2 regions of the Enterobacter cloacae complex sp. HYC042_NIDB genome follow, and region 2 is predicted to be linked to the other one. Evidence: predicted binding sites of a transcription regulator. Region 2 holds the regulator's gene; the other holds the start of a gene.
What was found. The regulator CRP, encoded in region 2, controls carbon source genes, mostly activating them, when cyclic AMP is high. The targets are predictions, from matches to a motif close to ATGTGANNNNNNTCACAT.

Region 1: bhsA (multiple stress resistance protein BhsA) is a predicted target of CRP. The motif match lies at 3,544-3,561, and genes of this name have one in related genera.

What each region holds. Positions count from the first base shown of each region.
Region 1 covers NZ_CP109650.1:2,041,683-2,049,152, reverse strand. Annotated here, with positions in the region: gene mfd (transcription-repair coupling factor) at 1-2,024, shown strand, start outside; gene ldtC (L,D-transpeptidase LdtC) at 2,176-3,141, shown strand; gene bhsA (multiple stress resistance protein BhsA) at 3,215-3,472, opposite strand; gene comR (TetR family copper-responsive transcriptional repressor ComR) at 3,717-4,352, shown strand; gene OKF39_RS09750 (glycine zipper 2TM domain-containing protein) at 4,412-4,951, opposite strand; gene OKF39_RS09745 (NAD(P)/FAD-dependent oxidoreductase) at 5,145-6,449, opposite strand; gene ycfP (alpha/beta hydrolase YcfP) at 6,687-7,229, opposite strand; gene nagZ (beta-N-acetylhexosaminidase) at 7,264-7,470, opposite strand, start outside.
Region 2 covers NZ_CP109650.1:4,503,833-4,511,302, reverse strand. Annotated here, with positions in the region: gene tsgA (MFS transporter TsgA) at 1-641, opposite strand, end outside; gene ppiA (peptidylprolyl isomerase A) at 920-1,492, shown strand; gene OKF39_RS21660 (putative adenosine monophosphate-protein transferase Fic) at 1,600-2,184, shown strand; gene pabA (aminodeoxychorismate synthase component 2) at 2,215-2,778, shown strand; gene argD (bifunctional acetylornithine/succinyldiaminopimelate transaminase) at 2,865-4,085, shown strand; gene OKF39_RS21645 (YccS/YhfK family putative transporter) at 4,082-6,169, opposite strand; gene crp (cAMP-activated global transcriptional regulator CRP) at 6,227-6,859, opposite strand; gene OKF39_RS21635 (OsmC family protein) at 7,171-7,470, shown strand, end outside.

The sequences.
Region 1 (7,470 bases), 2.3 Mb from region 2:
CCGAGCTGCATCCAGGCCAGCCGATTGTTCACCTGGAGCACGGCGTTGGCCGCTATCAGGGGATGACCACGCTGGAAGCGGGCGGTATCAAAGGTGAGTACCTGATGCTGACCTACGCCAACGACGCCAAACTCTATGTACCGGTCTCGTCGCTGCACCTGATCAGCCGCTATGCGGGCGGCGCGGAGGAAAATGCGCCGCTGCACAAGCTGGGCGGCGACGCCTGGGCGCGTGCACGCCAGAAAGCGGCGGAAAAAGTGCGCGACGTGGCGGCCGAACTGCTGGATATCTACGCCCAGCGCGCGGCCAAAGAGGGCTTCGCCTTTAAGCACGACAAAGAACAGTACCAGCTGTTCTGCGACAGCTTCCCGTTTGAAACCACGCCGGATCAGGCCCAGGCGATCAATGCCGTGCTGAGCGACATGTGCCAGCCGCTGGCAATGGACCGCTTAGTCTGCGGCGACGTCGGCTTCGGCAAAACCGAAGTGGCGATGCGCGCCGCCTTCCTTGCGGTTGAAAACAACAAGCAGGTGGCGGTGCTGGTGCCGACCACCCTGCTCGCTCAGCAGCACTTCGACAACTTCCGCGACCGTTTCGCCAACTGGCCGGTACGCATCGAAATGCTGTCGCGTTTTCGCAGCACCAAAGAGCAGACGCAGATCCTGGAGCAGGCAAGCGAAGGCAAGATCGATATTCTGATCGGCACCCATAAGCTGCTGCAAAGCGACGTGAAGTGGAAAGATTTGGGGCTGCTGATCGTCGACGAAGAGCACCGCTTCGGGGTTCGCCATAAAGAGCGTATCAAAGCGATGCGCGCCGACGTCGATATCCTGACCCTGACCGCGACGCCGATCCCGCGCACGCTGAACATGGCGATGAGCGGCATGCGCGATCTGTCGATTATCGCCACGCCGCCGGCGCGTCGTCTGGCGGTAAAAACCTTTGTCCGCGAGTACGACAATCTGGTGGTGCGTGAGGCCATTCTGCGTGAAGTGCTGCGCGGGGGTCAGGTCTATTACCTGTATAACGATGTCGAAAATATCCAGAAAGCCGCCGACAGGCTGGCGGAACTGGTACCGGAAGCGCGTGTTGCCATCGGTCACGGACAGATGCGCGAACGCGAGCTGGAGCGGGTGATGAACGACTTCCACCACCAGCGCTTTAACGTGCTGGTGTGTACCACCATCATCGAAACCGGGATCGACATTCCGACGGCGAACACCATCATCATTGAACGTGCGGATCACTTCGGCCTGGCCCAGCTTCACCAACTGCGCGGCCGCGTCGGGCGTTCGCACCATCAGGCCTACGCCTGGCTACTGACGCCGCATCCGAAAGCGATGACCACCGACGCGCAAAAGCGCCTGGAAGCCATCGCCTCGCTGGAAGACCTCGGCGCAGGCTTCGCTCTGGCCACGCACGACCTGGAGATCCGAGGCGCGGGTGAACTACTGGGTGAGGACCAGAGCGGCTCCATGGAGACCATCGGCTTCTCGCTCTATATGGAGCTGCTGGAAAACGCGGTTGATGCCCTGAAGGCCGGGCGCGAGCCGTCTCTGGAAGATTTGACCAGCCAGCAGACCGAGGTCGAGCTGCGAATGCCTTCCCTGCTGCCGGATGATTTCATTCCGGACGTGAATACCCGACTGTCGTTCTACAAGCGCATCGCCAGCGCGAAGACGGAAAACGAGCTGGAAGAAATTAAGGTTGAGCTGATCGACCGCTTCGGCCTGCTGCCAGATGCTGCGCGTAACCTGCTGGATATCGCGCGCCTGCGCCAGCAGGCGCAGAAGCTGGGCATTCGCAAGCTTGAGGGCAACGAAAAAGGCGGCGTCATTGAATTTGCCGAGAAGAACCACGTCAACCCGATGTGGCTGATCGGCCTGCTGCAAAAACAGCCGCAGCACTTCCGTCTTGATGGCCCGACGCGACTGAAATTTACCCAGGAGCTGACGGAGCGCAAAACGCGCATGGACTGGGTGCGTAACTTTATGCGTCAGCTGGAAGAGAACGCTGTCGCGTAACTCGCCCTTCCCCCCCGTTAGCGCAGTGCTGGCGGGGGGACAATTTACAAACTCTTTGCACTTCACCCGATCTTCCCGACACACCCATTCGCCATAATTATCTTTAACCCCTTATAAAACAATAACCTTATCATTTATATGGATTATGGTGATGATGACCTCTTCGCGTTTTACCCGCTGGATAACCCTGTTTGCGCTGGCAGCCACCGTCGCGGTTGCGCTTCCTGCTCGGGCAAACACCTGGCCCCTTCCCCCGCCCGGCAGCAAGGTGGTGGGCGAAAACCGTTTTCATGTGGTTGAAAACAATGGTGGCTCACTGGAAGCGATAGCCAAAAAATATAACGTCGGTTTTCTGGCCCTGCTGCAGGCGAACCCCGGCGTCGATCCGTACGTCCCGCGCGCGGGCAGCGTACTGACGATTCCGTTACAGACTATCCTGCCGGATGCCCCGCGGGAGGGGATCGTGATCAACCTGGCGGAGTTGCGTTTGTACTATTACCCGCCGGGTAAAAATGAGGTTACCGTCTACCCTATCGGTATTGGTCAACTGGGCGGCGATACGCTGACGCCGACGATGGTCACCACCGTCTCGGATAAACGCGCCAACCCAACCTGGACGCCGACGGCCAACATTCGCGCCCGCTATAAGGCCCAGGGCATCGATCTTCCTGCCGTGGTTCCGGCAGGCCCGGATAACCCGATGGGTCATCACGCGATCCGCCTTGCCGCATACGGCGGCGTTTATCTGCTGCACGGTACAAACGCGGATTTTGGCATCGGCATGCGCGTCAGCTCCGGCTGCATTCGTCTGCGCGATGACGATATCAAAACGCTGTTTAACGTCGTTACGCCGGGAACGAAGGTGAATATTATCAATACGCCGATTAAGGTCTCTGAAGAGCCAGGCGGCGTGCGGCTGGTTGAGATTCACCAGCCGCTATCAAAAAATATCGGCGACGATCCCCAGACGTTACCCATTAACCTGAATGCCGCGATGGTGAGCTTCAAAACGAATGCGAATACCGATAGCCTGGTGATGGAGCGCGCGATGGAAGCGCGGTCAGGCATGCCGACCGATGTCACCCGGCATCACAATGTCGTCCAGCAGTCCATGTAAGACGGAAAGTAAAACGCCCTGCTAAGCAGGGCGTTTTTTATTGCAGTGGCATAAATGAGGGTTTATGCCCGGCTTATTTATAGATGACAGCGGTGCCGTGCAGGGTGTTAGGACCGGTCACAGAGGTGATGCGGTAAGATTTTGCACCCATTGCTTCCGCTTTTTGTGCCAGCTGATCTTCCAGAGAGCCCAGGTTAGTCCCGGCAGATGCAGAGATCGTCCCGACTTTATGCTGATCGGCTGGAGTGGATTGTACCTGTACAGCAGCAAAGCTTGCGAAAGAGAGTGAACTCAGTACAGCAGCAGCGATGAGGGTTTTTACGTTTTTCATAATGTTTACCTTTGGCAGATGAATTTTTTGGTCGTTAGCTATTTAGTTAACGATCGATAGGTAAATCATAAATGTGATCCAGCTCACGCGTCAACACATTTTTATAACGAGCATTAATTAAATTTTAAAATTGTTATTTTTCATACATATATGATTAATTTATTTTTAAGCATTCTGCACTGGTGGTGGGTTGCGTTTATTTTTATAATGGTCATTCAACAAACCAACAGAGGACCAACGGCAAATGACAACCGACGTCACGAGTTGTGTGAAGAAAAGCCGTGGCCGACCAAAAGTGTTTGACAGGGATGCAGCGCTTGATAAGGCCATGACTCTCTTCTGGCAACATGGGTATGAAGCGACCTCGCTTTCCGATCTGGTAGAAGCCACCGGAGCTAAAGCGCCGACGCTGTATGCTGAATTTACCAATAAAGAGGGGCTGTTCAGGGCGGTGCTGGACAGGTACATTTCGCGCTTTGCGGCGAAACACGAAGCCCAGCTATTTTGTGAAGAGAAAAGCGTTGAACAGGCGCTACGGGATTACTTCACCGCCATTGCCACCTGCTTCACCAGTAAAGAGACGCCCGCGGGCTGCTTTATGATTAACACCTCTGCCACCCTGGCGGCAGCATCAAAAGAGATCGCCAATACGGTGAAATCGCGTCATGCGATGCAGGAGGAGACGCTCAGCGCATTTCTGGCTCAGCGCCAGCAGCGCGGTGAAATTCCCGCGCACTGCCAGCCTCAGATGCTGGCGCAATACCTGAGTTGTATTTTACAGGGAATGTCGATCAGCGCCCGTGAAGGGGCGACGCTGGAAAAACTGCAGAACATTTCCGACACCACGCTGCGCCTGTGGCCTGAACTGCTCAAAATCTGACGCAAAAAAAAGCTCCTCAGCCTGAGCGCTTGAGGAGCTAAGTTCAGAGAACATCTTTTTTACGCTTTGTTATTCAGTACCAGCTGGCCGTTTCCATCCAGTGGAATTTGGGTGCCCGGGTCTTTATCCATGCGGATTTTGCCCTGCTGATCGCCAATTTTGTAGGTCACGTCATAGCCCAGCATTTTTTCCGACTTGTCATAGACGGTTTTACAGCGCTGCTGGGTCGTGGTGTAAGTATCGTTATCCTGCATTGCGCCCTGCACCTGGTTACCGGCATAGCCGCCACCCAGCGCGCCGACCACGGTCGCGACATCTTTACCCCGACCACCGCCAAACTGGTGACCAATCACCCCACCCGCTACCGCACCCAGAACAGAGCCGGCAATACGGTTTTCATCCTGTACCGGACGACGGTGGGTTACGGAGACGTTACGGCACTCCTGACGTGGGGTTTTTACGGTTTCTTTAATAGGCGTTGCAGAAACCACCTGCGCATACTGCGGGCCGCGATCTAAAACGTTGAGACTGGCAACAGCAGCCACACCTAACGCAGCTGCGACGCCGATCCCTATACCCGCCAACATTGATTTATTCACGGGACTTCCTCCTTTGTTGCTATTGGTAACAATTCTGCTATGGAGGCGCGGCTTCGCCAATAAGACAAAGGATCAAAAAGTGGACATCGGGGAGAGATATATCGCGTTTAGGAGAACTCTTAGGCACCTAATCCACGACGAGCAGCATGATATGCTAAAAAATCCCTCCGGAGGGCCCGGAGGGAGTGAAAGATTAGTGCAGCTTCAGACGTGGACGAATGACGCGGTTGATTCTGCCCACCAGCATCATCAGGCCCGTTTTAAAGTAGCCGTGCAGCGCGATCTGGTGCATACGGTACAGGGAGATATACACGAAGCGTGCAATGCGCCCTTCCACCATCATCGAGCCACGCATCAGGTTACCCATCAGGCTACCGACGGTAGAGAAGTTTGACAGCGATACCAGAGAACCGTGGTCTTTATAGACATACGCCTTCATTGGCTTGCCTTTGTACTGCGCCAGGATGTTGTGCAGCACCAGGCTTGCCATCTGGTGCGCGGCCTGAGCGCGCGGCGGCACGAAGCCCCCTTCAGGACGCGCGCAGGAGGCACAGTCACCAATAGCGAAGATTTCAGGGTCGCGCGTGGTTTGCAGCGTCGGCTCGGTGACCAGTTGGTTAATGCGGTTCGTCTCCAGACCACCGATATCTTTCATAAAGTCAGGCGCTTTGATACCTGCCGCCCAGACCATCAGATCCGCTTTGATGTACTCGCCGTCTTTGGTGTGCAGTCCACCTTCGTCAGCGCTGGTCACCATGGTCTGCGTCAGGACGCGCACGCCCAGTTTCGTCAGTTCATTGTGCGCTGCGCCGGAAATGCGCGGAGGCAGCGCAGGCAGAATACGCTCACCCGCTTCAACCAACGTCACGTTCAGCGCTTCGTTAGTTAACCCTTTGTAACCGTAGCTGTGCAGCTGTTTAACCGCATTGTGCAGCTCTGCGGACAGCTCAACGCCTGTCGCGCCGCCGCCGACAATGGCAATGTTAACCTTGCCATTCGCACCCAGATTGCTGGTGTACTTCAGGAACAGGTTCAGCATTTCCTGATGGAAACGACGCGCCTGGTGCGGGTTATCGAGGAAGATACAGTGCTCTTTAACGCCCGGCGTGTTGAAGTCGTTGGAGGTACTGCCGAGCGCCATCACCAGCGTGTCATACGCCAGCTTGCGCTCGGGGACCAGCAGCTCGCCTTTTTCATCACGCAGCTCGGCCAGGGTAATGGTTTTGCTCTCACGGTTGATGTCAACCACCGAGCCCAGCTGGAACTGGAAATGATGGTTGCGCGCGTGCGCCAGATAGCTCAGCGCGTCCACGCCCTCATCCAGTGAGCCGGTCGCCACTTCGTGCAGCAGCGGTTTCCACAGGTGGCTATGGTTACGATCCACCAGCGTGATTTTGGCTTTTTTACCGCGCCCCAGCTTCTTGCCTAACTGTGTGGCCAGCTCCAGCCCGCCAGCACCACCGCCTACAATCACTATCTTTTTCAATGGCGTAGTCAACGTGACCCCCTCAAATTATTAACCAATTGTTAATTAAAAGTTATGAAAATAACCCTTAATTAACAACAGGTTACAGCACTGAAACCATTCAGGTGCATTGAGAATAACACGTCAGGCGCATTGGTCATACCAAAATTGATATGCATCAAGTTTTGATGGCTTAAAAGTAGACAATTCTGGACAAAAAGAAACCCGGTGCGCGTTCGCGACCGGGTTTCTGAAGTGGCAGGCTGTGGTTTAGCCCAGCGTTTTAAAGGCTTTGATGCGCTGGAGGTGCGGGGAGATGTTCTTGAACTTGTGGGTCTGCTCTTCGTCCCAGACAATCTCGTAATAGTGATGCAGCAGCTCTGCGGCCCGATGGCTGTTCAGTGCTTCATCATTACGCGAGAGGATCACCAGACAGCGATCGCGGTTTTTCTCACGGAAGTTGCTCACGCACTTGGTCGCAATATCGACATACTCTTCCGGGCGGTCAATTTTGCCTTCCATGTTCTCATTCGGGAAAAGGTTAGGATTGAAGACCACCTGGCGGATGTCGCACAGGAAGCCAATCCGCTCCGCCCAATAGCCGCCCAGCCCCACGCCGCAAATCAACGGGCGATCGTCGACGTTAAGCTGCAGCATCTTGTCCACCTCTTTGAGCAGATGCTGCATATCATGCTTCGGATGGCGCGTGCTGTAGCTAATCAGCCGTACATCGGGATCGATAAACTGCAGCTGTAGCACCTTCTCATGATTACCAGGACTGTTTGAGTCAAAACCGTGTAAATAGATGATCATTGTCTTCTCACCACGCTACGCCTTCCGGGAGGGTTTACAGGCTGGCTTTATGTGCCTGCCAGCGCTCATTCAGGTCTTCAAGCCGGGCGTTGACCGACTTCCAGCGCGCCGAATCCATCAGCTCCTGACGGCTAAATGAACCTTTATGATACAAATGCGTAACACGCTCTGCATTGATCGGTGACAGGTTATCCAACACGCTAACGGCACCTTTACGATTATTGCAGACCAGGATCATATC
Region 2 (7,470 bases):
GCAATGGAGAGGAACAGCACGCCGATACCCCATTTTTCCTTCGCCACCGGCTCTGAGGTGGTCTGCGCTTTTTTGCCCAGCACCGGGAAGTCACAGCCGAAGGTCAGAATGAAGATCGCGACATAGACCAGACCGATACAGGCGTATACCCAGTACCATTCAATGCTGCGCGCGAGCAGATACGCGGCGACCATCGGGAAAATCATCCCGGCCATGCTGAAGAAGGAGTCGGTAAACAGCAGGCGCGCGCCGCGCTGGCGGCCTTCATACATGTGCGTAATAAGGAACGTACCGATCGACATCGTGATCCCGCTGACAAGGCCCAGCACGAACATGGCGGCGGAGAACAGGGCGATGCTGTGGCTCAACATCAGGCCCGCCACGGCGGCAACCATCAGCACGAAGCCGAAGCGCAGCTGGGTTTTCAGCGGGACGATTTCCATCAGCCAGGCATTCAGGAAAATTGAGATCAGGATCCCCGCGTTGAGGAAGGTGAAGGTGTTACTCATGCTGGAAACGGGCAGCTGGAAGTAGTCTGCGATATTTCCCATCACCATCCCGGTGACGATCACCAACGCGCCGGTCAGGGCGTAGGAGAAGAAGCTTATCCATGTGAGCTTGATGCGATTGCTGTTAGTCATGTCTGGCCTGTTCATAAAAAGAAAAGCGCCGGTAGGGCGCTGAGAGCGGGCAGATTTTAGTCGCTAAAGTGATCTATTCCTATCTTTTAAGGGAAATGAATATGCCATTGCAGGTTTTAGTGTGATCTAAATCACACTAAATGGCGGTATAACCAATCGTTTGCGCAGTAATAATTGTTTCAATTTCGTAAAATTAGGTAAAAGGCTGGTCTCGGTTCATACTGCTCTTTAGAATCAAGCCATTCGCTTTTTATACTGCGCTTTGTTAAGGAATTCTCATGCTCAAATCAACACTGGCGGCTGTCGCAGCTGTGTTTGCTCTTTCTGCCGTTTCCCCTGCTGCGCTGGCAGCCAAAGGGGACCCTCACGTTCTGCTGACCACCTCTGCCGGGAACATTGAGCTGGAACTGAATAGCCAGAAAGCTCCGGTTTCTGTGAAAAACTTCCTCGACTATGTGAACAGTGGTTTCTATAACAACACCACCTTCCACCGCGTGATCCCTGGCTTCATGATTCAGGGCGGCGGCTTCAACGAGCAGATGCAGCAGAAACAGCCTAACCCACCCATCAAAAACGAAGCGGACAACGGCCTGCTGAACAAGCGCGGCACCATCTCCATGGCGCGCACGGCGGATAAAGACAGCGCCACCAGCCAGTTCTTCCTCAACGTGGCGGATAACGCTTTCCTCGACCACGGCCAGCGCGACTTCGGCTATGCGGTCTTCGGTAAAATTGTGAAAGGGATGGACGTGGCGGACAAAATCTCTCAGGTTCAGACCCACGATGTCGGTCCATACCAGAATGTGCCGTCTAAGCCAGTGGTGATTCTCTCCGCGAAAGTGCTGCCGTAATCGTTCTCCCACACGGGCATATCCTGCCCGTGTCTTTCAGCCCTCCCTGCGAAAGCGCGTTTTGCTGCTTATACTTGTGGCAAACGGACTATTCAGGGAGGCGTTAAGTGAAAAAACTCACCGATAAGCAAAAATCCCGTCTCTGGGAGCAACAGCGTAACGTCAATTTTCAGGCCAGTTGTCTCCTTGAAAAAGGTAATGGTCCTTCAGAGCCCGGCATTGAGACGCTGGAGCTTGGGCCTTCGGCGCCCGGGCTACCGCATCTGTGCCTCATTCATCGCCATCTGTATCACAGAGAGATGAAGCAGGCAGGCGAATTCCGTACCGACGATATTTTTAAGGGTGACATTCCCTTCTGCCATTTTGAGTACATCGAGACGATGGGTAACGAACTGATGGCGGCGCTGGAAAGTGATAAGTATCTTGTGGGTCTTGAAAAAGCGGCGTTTGTTGAAAAAGTGAGCCATTACTACTGTGAAATCAATATGCTGCATCCCTTTATGCGCGGTAATGGCATTGCTCAGCGCGTCTTCTTTGAGCAGCTGGCCATCCACGCGAATTACGCGCTGGACTGGCGGGATATTGATCCCGAGCAGTGGGTGGCGGCGAACCGAAGCGGTGCCACGGGCGATTTGACCGCGCTGAGCGCTATCTTTGCCAAAGTAGTGAGCGAAGCGCGGGAATCTGAGTAGAATAGGGCGGCATTTTTTTCGGGAGCCGCCATGATTCTGCTGATTGATAACTACGATTCCTTCACCTGGAACCTTTACCAGTATTTTTGTGAACTGGGTGCAGAGGTGGTTGTCCGCCGCAACGACGAACTCAGCCTGTCTGATATTGAGACGCTGGCTCCGCAGAAAATCGTCATTTCGCCGGGACCGTGTACGCCGTCGGAATCGGGCATTTCTCTGGAGGTTATTCACCACTATGCCGGCAGGCTGCCGATCCTGGGTGTCTGTCTCGGTCATCAGGCGATTGCCCAGGCATTTGGGGCTACCATCGTGCGTGCCGCGAAAGTGATGCACGGCAAAACCTCGCCGGTCACCCACACCGGCACGGGCGTATTCACAGGGCTCAATAACCCGCTAACCGTGACGCGCTACCATTCGCTGGTGATTGACCCACCGACGCTGCCCGACTGCTTCGACGTGACCGCCTGGAGCGATACGCAGGAGATCATGGGGATTCGCCACCGCGAGTGGGATCTCGAAGGCGTGCAGTTCCACCCTGAAAGTATCCTCAGCGAGCAGGGGCACGCTCTGCTGGCAAATTTCCTCAATCGCTGAATATCTGTTGCCTTGTTGTGAGTTTTTATGCATATTTTGTGATTATATTTTCACAATGAATGTGACATAAAATGGATGGGCATGACATGGCAACTGAACAACCAGCAATTACCCGCGCGACATTCGATGAAGTGATTCTGCCGATTTATGCACCGGCTGAGTTTATCCCGGTGAAGGGGAAAGGCAGCCGCGTCTGGGATCAGCAGGGCAAGGAGTATGTGGATTTCGCGGGCGGTATTGCGGTCACGGCGCTGGGCCACTGCCATCCTGCGCTGGTGGACGCGCTGAAAACCCAGGGCGAAACCCTGTGGCACACCAGCAACGTGTTCACCAACGAACCTGCGCTGCGACTGGGCCGTAAGATCATTGATGCGACCTTTGCCGAGCGCGTGCTGTTTATGAACTCCGGCACCGAAGCCAACGAAACCGCCTTTAAGCTGGCGCGTTACTACGCCACCACGCGCCACAGCCCGTACAAAACTAAAATCATCGCCTTCCATAACGCCTTCCACGGACGCTCTTTCTTTACCGTCTCCGTTGGCGGCCAGCCGAAGTATTCCGACGGCTTCGGTCCGAAACCAGCCGACATTATCCACGTGCCGTTTAACGATCTGCACGCGGTGAAAGCGGTGATGGACGACCACACCTGCGCGGTGGTGGTGGAGCCGATTCAGGGCGAAGGCGGCGTGACCGCGGCAACCCCGGAATTCCTGAAAGGGCTGCGCGAACTGTGCGACGAACATCAGGCGCTACTGGTGCTTGATGAAGTGCAGTCCGGGATGGGGCGTACCGGAGAGCTGTTTGCCTACATGCACTACGGCGTGACGCCGGATATTCTGACCAGCGCGAAAGCGCTCGGCGGCGGTTTTCCGGTGAGTGCGGTACTGACGACGCAGGAGATTGCCTCTGCGTTCCACGTCGGGTCTCACGGCTCGACCTACGGCGGTAACCCGCTGGCGAGCGCCGTGGCGGGTGCCGCGTTCGACATCATCAACACCCCTGAGGTGCTAAACGGCGTTAGCGCGAAACGCGAGCTGTTTGTGCAGCATCTCCAGCAGATTAACAATAAGTACGACGTCTTCAGCGAGATCCGCGGCATGGGGCTGCTGATTGGTGCGGAACTTAAGCCGCAGTACAAAGGCCGCGCGCGCGATTTCCTGCATGCCGCCGCTCGCGAAGGGGTGATGGTGCTCAACGCCGGGCCGGACGTGATGCGTTTTGCGCCGTCGCTGGTAGTGGAAGAGAAAGATATTGACGACGGGTTAACCCGCTTTGCCGCGGCGGTCGAGAAGATCGTAAAAGGCTAATACTCGGTTCGCTTTAACCGCCGCGTTAACCAAATGCCGTGATGCGGGCGCTGACGCCATGCCACCGACGAAATGGTGTGCATGGTGTTCAGATGTCCCAGTACGCGCTGCAAATGCTGCTCCAGGGTGCTCATCGGCCCGTGGGTCAGCGTCTCCGGTGCCTCCAGAATGTTCGAATCCCCCGACTCGCCCGGCGCGTCATACTCCAGACGCTGCTGACACCGCTGCAGGGCAATTTCACAGGACTGCAAATAGCGCTGCGCCAGATCCGGCGTCAGCATCGTGTGTTCGCGCGCCAGCGTGGTCATGGCGTTAATGTGCTCGACGATAAACTGGCTGTGCGTGACCCACAGCTTCATATCGGCAAGATAGTGTGAGTTAAAGCCCGGCTCCTGCATCGCCTGGTTGAGCGAGTTAAACAGGGCGTTGTGCGCCTGGTTGACCTTCATCCGCTGATACGCCAGCGGGGAGGGCTGCGGATCGTCGCTCAGGATCAGACGAATGGCCTGCTGATCAGCCTCCAGCGCGTCGTGGGCGTTCTGCCTCAGCAGCCCGCTCTGCCACTGCGGCCACAGCCAGACCATGCCGCCAAAGGCAATCAGGCAGCCGATCAGGGTATCAATCAGCCTGGCGACAATAAACTGTTCGCCGTTAAGCGTCAGCAGCTGAAGGGTATATACCGCCGTCACCGTAAAGCCCACCATCGCCCAGCCGTAGTTTTTGCGAATGATTAGATAGCTTACCAGGGTGATCGCCAGCATGCCCGCCAGGGTATAGCCCTCGGGCACGTGAAAATGCAGCGTCACGCCCGCAATAATCAGCCCCGCCATCGTGCCGCCTGCCCGGTGCAGAATGCGCACCCGCGTGGCGCCATAGCCGTTCTGGGTAACAAACAGCACGGTCATTAAGATCCAGTACGGTTTCGGCAGGTGGAGCGCCATGCCCATCAGGCTGGCGATACTGAGCATGACGCTAATCCTTGCAGCGTTGCGCAGAGCGGAAGATTTCAGAGACAGGTAGCTTCTCAGCGCCGGCAGCAGCGGCAGACGTTTCTGTTTATCCGCCATCAGGTCACGGGAATAAAGCGGGCGCTGGGTGCGCAGCACGCGGGCGATGCGGCTGAAGTGCCAGGCGGCAAACTGGCCGACCGGGTTATCCGGGTGCTGACGGGCGATTTTCTCCAGCGCGCCGAGCTGTTTGTCCATGTTAAAGCGCGTGGGGTAGCGGTGGTAGAGAATATCATCGGCCAGCACCCGCAGGCGCGCGGAGACGGTTTGTGCGTTCCAGCGGATCACCGCTTCGGCATGGCTGCGCTCAACCAGCTTTTGCACCTCCTGCGGGTGGTGAAGGCTAACGGAGATATGCTCCTGAAGATCCAGCCCCACCTGGAAGGTGCGCAACAGCCGTTTATATTCGTGGTTCTTGTTGGCGGCGAGCATATGCAGCTGCTGATAGCACTGGCTTATCAGGTCTACCACCTTTTGCTGGCGCGTCAGCAATGGCGGTAAGGATTTTTCCGGATCCGTATGCTGGGTGAGCAGGGTGTATTTGGCTTCACAGTAATCCGCAAGCTGCACGTAGAGCAGGCTCAGAGATTCGCGCAGCGGCTGCTCCCGCCACAGCCAGAACCAGAACCAGTTAAACAGCCCGTACCACAGCGTGCCGAGGGCGTAGATCAGCAGCGGCTCCCACACGGGCATATTACCGGCGAGGCTCAGGGTGAAGATGGCCGCAATGAGTGACGCGGGAAGCAGCCGGGCATGGAGCGAGCTGATTTCGGCGGTGACGCCGAGGGTCATCGCCAGCACGGTCAGGATCAGCGGCAGGGGAATATCGCGAGCCAGCAGAAGCTGCACCGCGAGGCTACAGCCAGCAAACAGCGAGCCGCCAATTATCAGACGTTTGAAAAAGCGTTTATGGGGCGTGTCCAGACCGGCAATGTTGCAGCAGGCGGGGACGAGAGAAAACAGCAGGCCCTGCTGAAGATGTCCCAGGATCAGGCCCACGGCCACGGGAAGACACAGCACCAGCGTTTGTCGTAGTGCGTAGTTAACTTCCGGGTGATAGATCAGCCTGCGCCACATGGGGAATAGAGACAAAAACGGCGTGACACCTCGCGATGGCACGCCGTTTAGGCAGGATTAACGGGTTCCGTAAACCACGATGGTTTTACCGTGGGCGGAGATCAGGTTTTGATCTTCCAGCATTTTCAGAATACGGCCCACCGTTTCGCGGGAGCAACCGACGATCTGACCGATTTCCTGACGGGTAATTTTAATTTGCATGCCGTCCGGGTGGGTCATCGCGTCTGGCTGTTTCGCCAGGTTCAGCAGAGTCTGCGCGATACGGCCAGTCACGTCCAGGAAGGCGAGGTTACCCACTTTCTCTGACGTCACCTGCAGACGGCGCGCCATCTGGGAAGAAAGACGCATCAGGATGTCAGGGTTAACCTGAATCAGCTGACGGAATTTCTTATAAGAAATTTCAGCCACTTCACATGCTGTCTTTGCACGAACCCAGGCGCTACGTTCCTGGCCTTCTTCAAACAGGCCCAGTTCACCGATAAAATCGCCCTGGTTCAGATAGGAAAGGATCATCTCTTTGCCTTCCTCATCTTTGATCAGCACTGCCACCGAGCCTTTGACGATGTAATACAAGGTTTCCGCTTTTTCACCCTGGTGAATCAGCGTGCTCTTCGATGGGTACTTATGAATGTGGCAATGAGACAAGAACCATTCGAGAGTCGGGTCTGTTTGCGGTTTGCCAAGCACCATGCGCTGTTATCCTCTGTTATAAGCTGTCACCAGAGTCATCAGATGCATCCGGACTCTGGGGTTGCAATCGAATTCTTACCCATACCCTGGGAAGTCGGCTGTCGTAACGTTTCGCAGCCAGTAAAGTTTGATGTCCTCTGCATACATGTGTAACGTCAATGTATTACTGTAGCATCCTGAGTGTTTTAGCATAGCTTTTGCCGCGTGTCTCCTGGTGTCTCGCTTCAGCATGATGCAGGTCGCCTTCCATTGCGAGAAATGTAACGCACGCGTAATCTGTCACCAAAAATGCAACGTTGGAGTTAATGAATATGCAAGCGCGCGTGAAGTGGGTTGAAGGTTTAACGTTCCTGGGCGAGTCCGCATCAGGACACCAGATTTTGATGGATGGTAACTCCGGCGATAAAGCCCCAAGCCCAATGGAAATGGTGCTGATGGCGGCAGGCGGATGCAGCGCGATTGACGTGGTGTCGATTCTGCAAAAAGGCCGTCATGACGTGACGGATTGCGAGGTTAAACTCACCTCAGAACGTCGCGAAGAGGCGCCACGCCTGTTCACCCACATTAATCTGCACTTTGTTGTCACCGGGAAAGAACTGAAAGACGCGGCG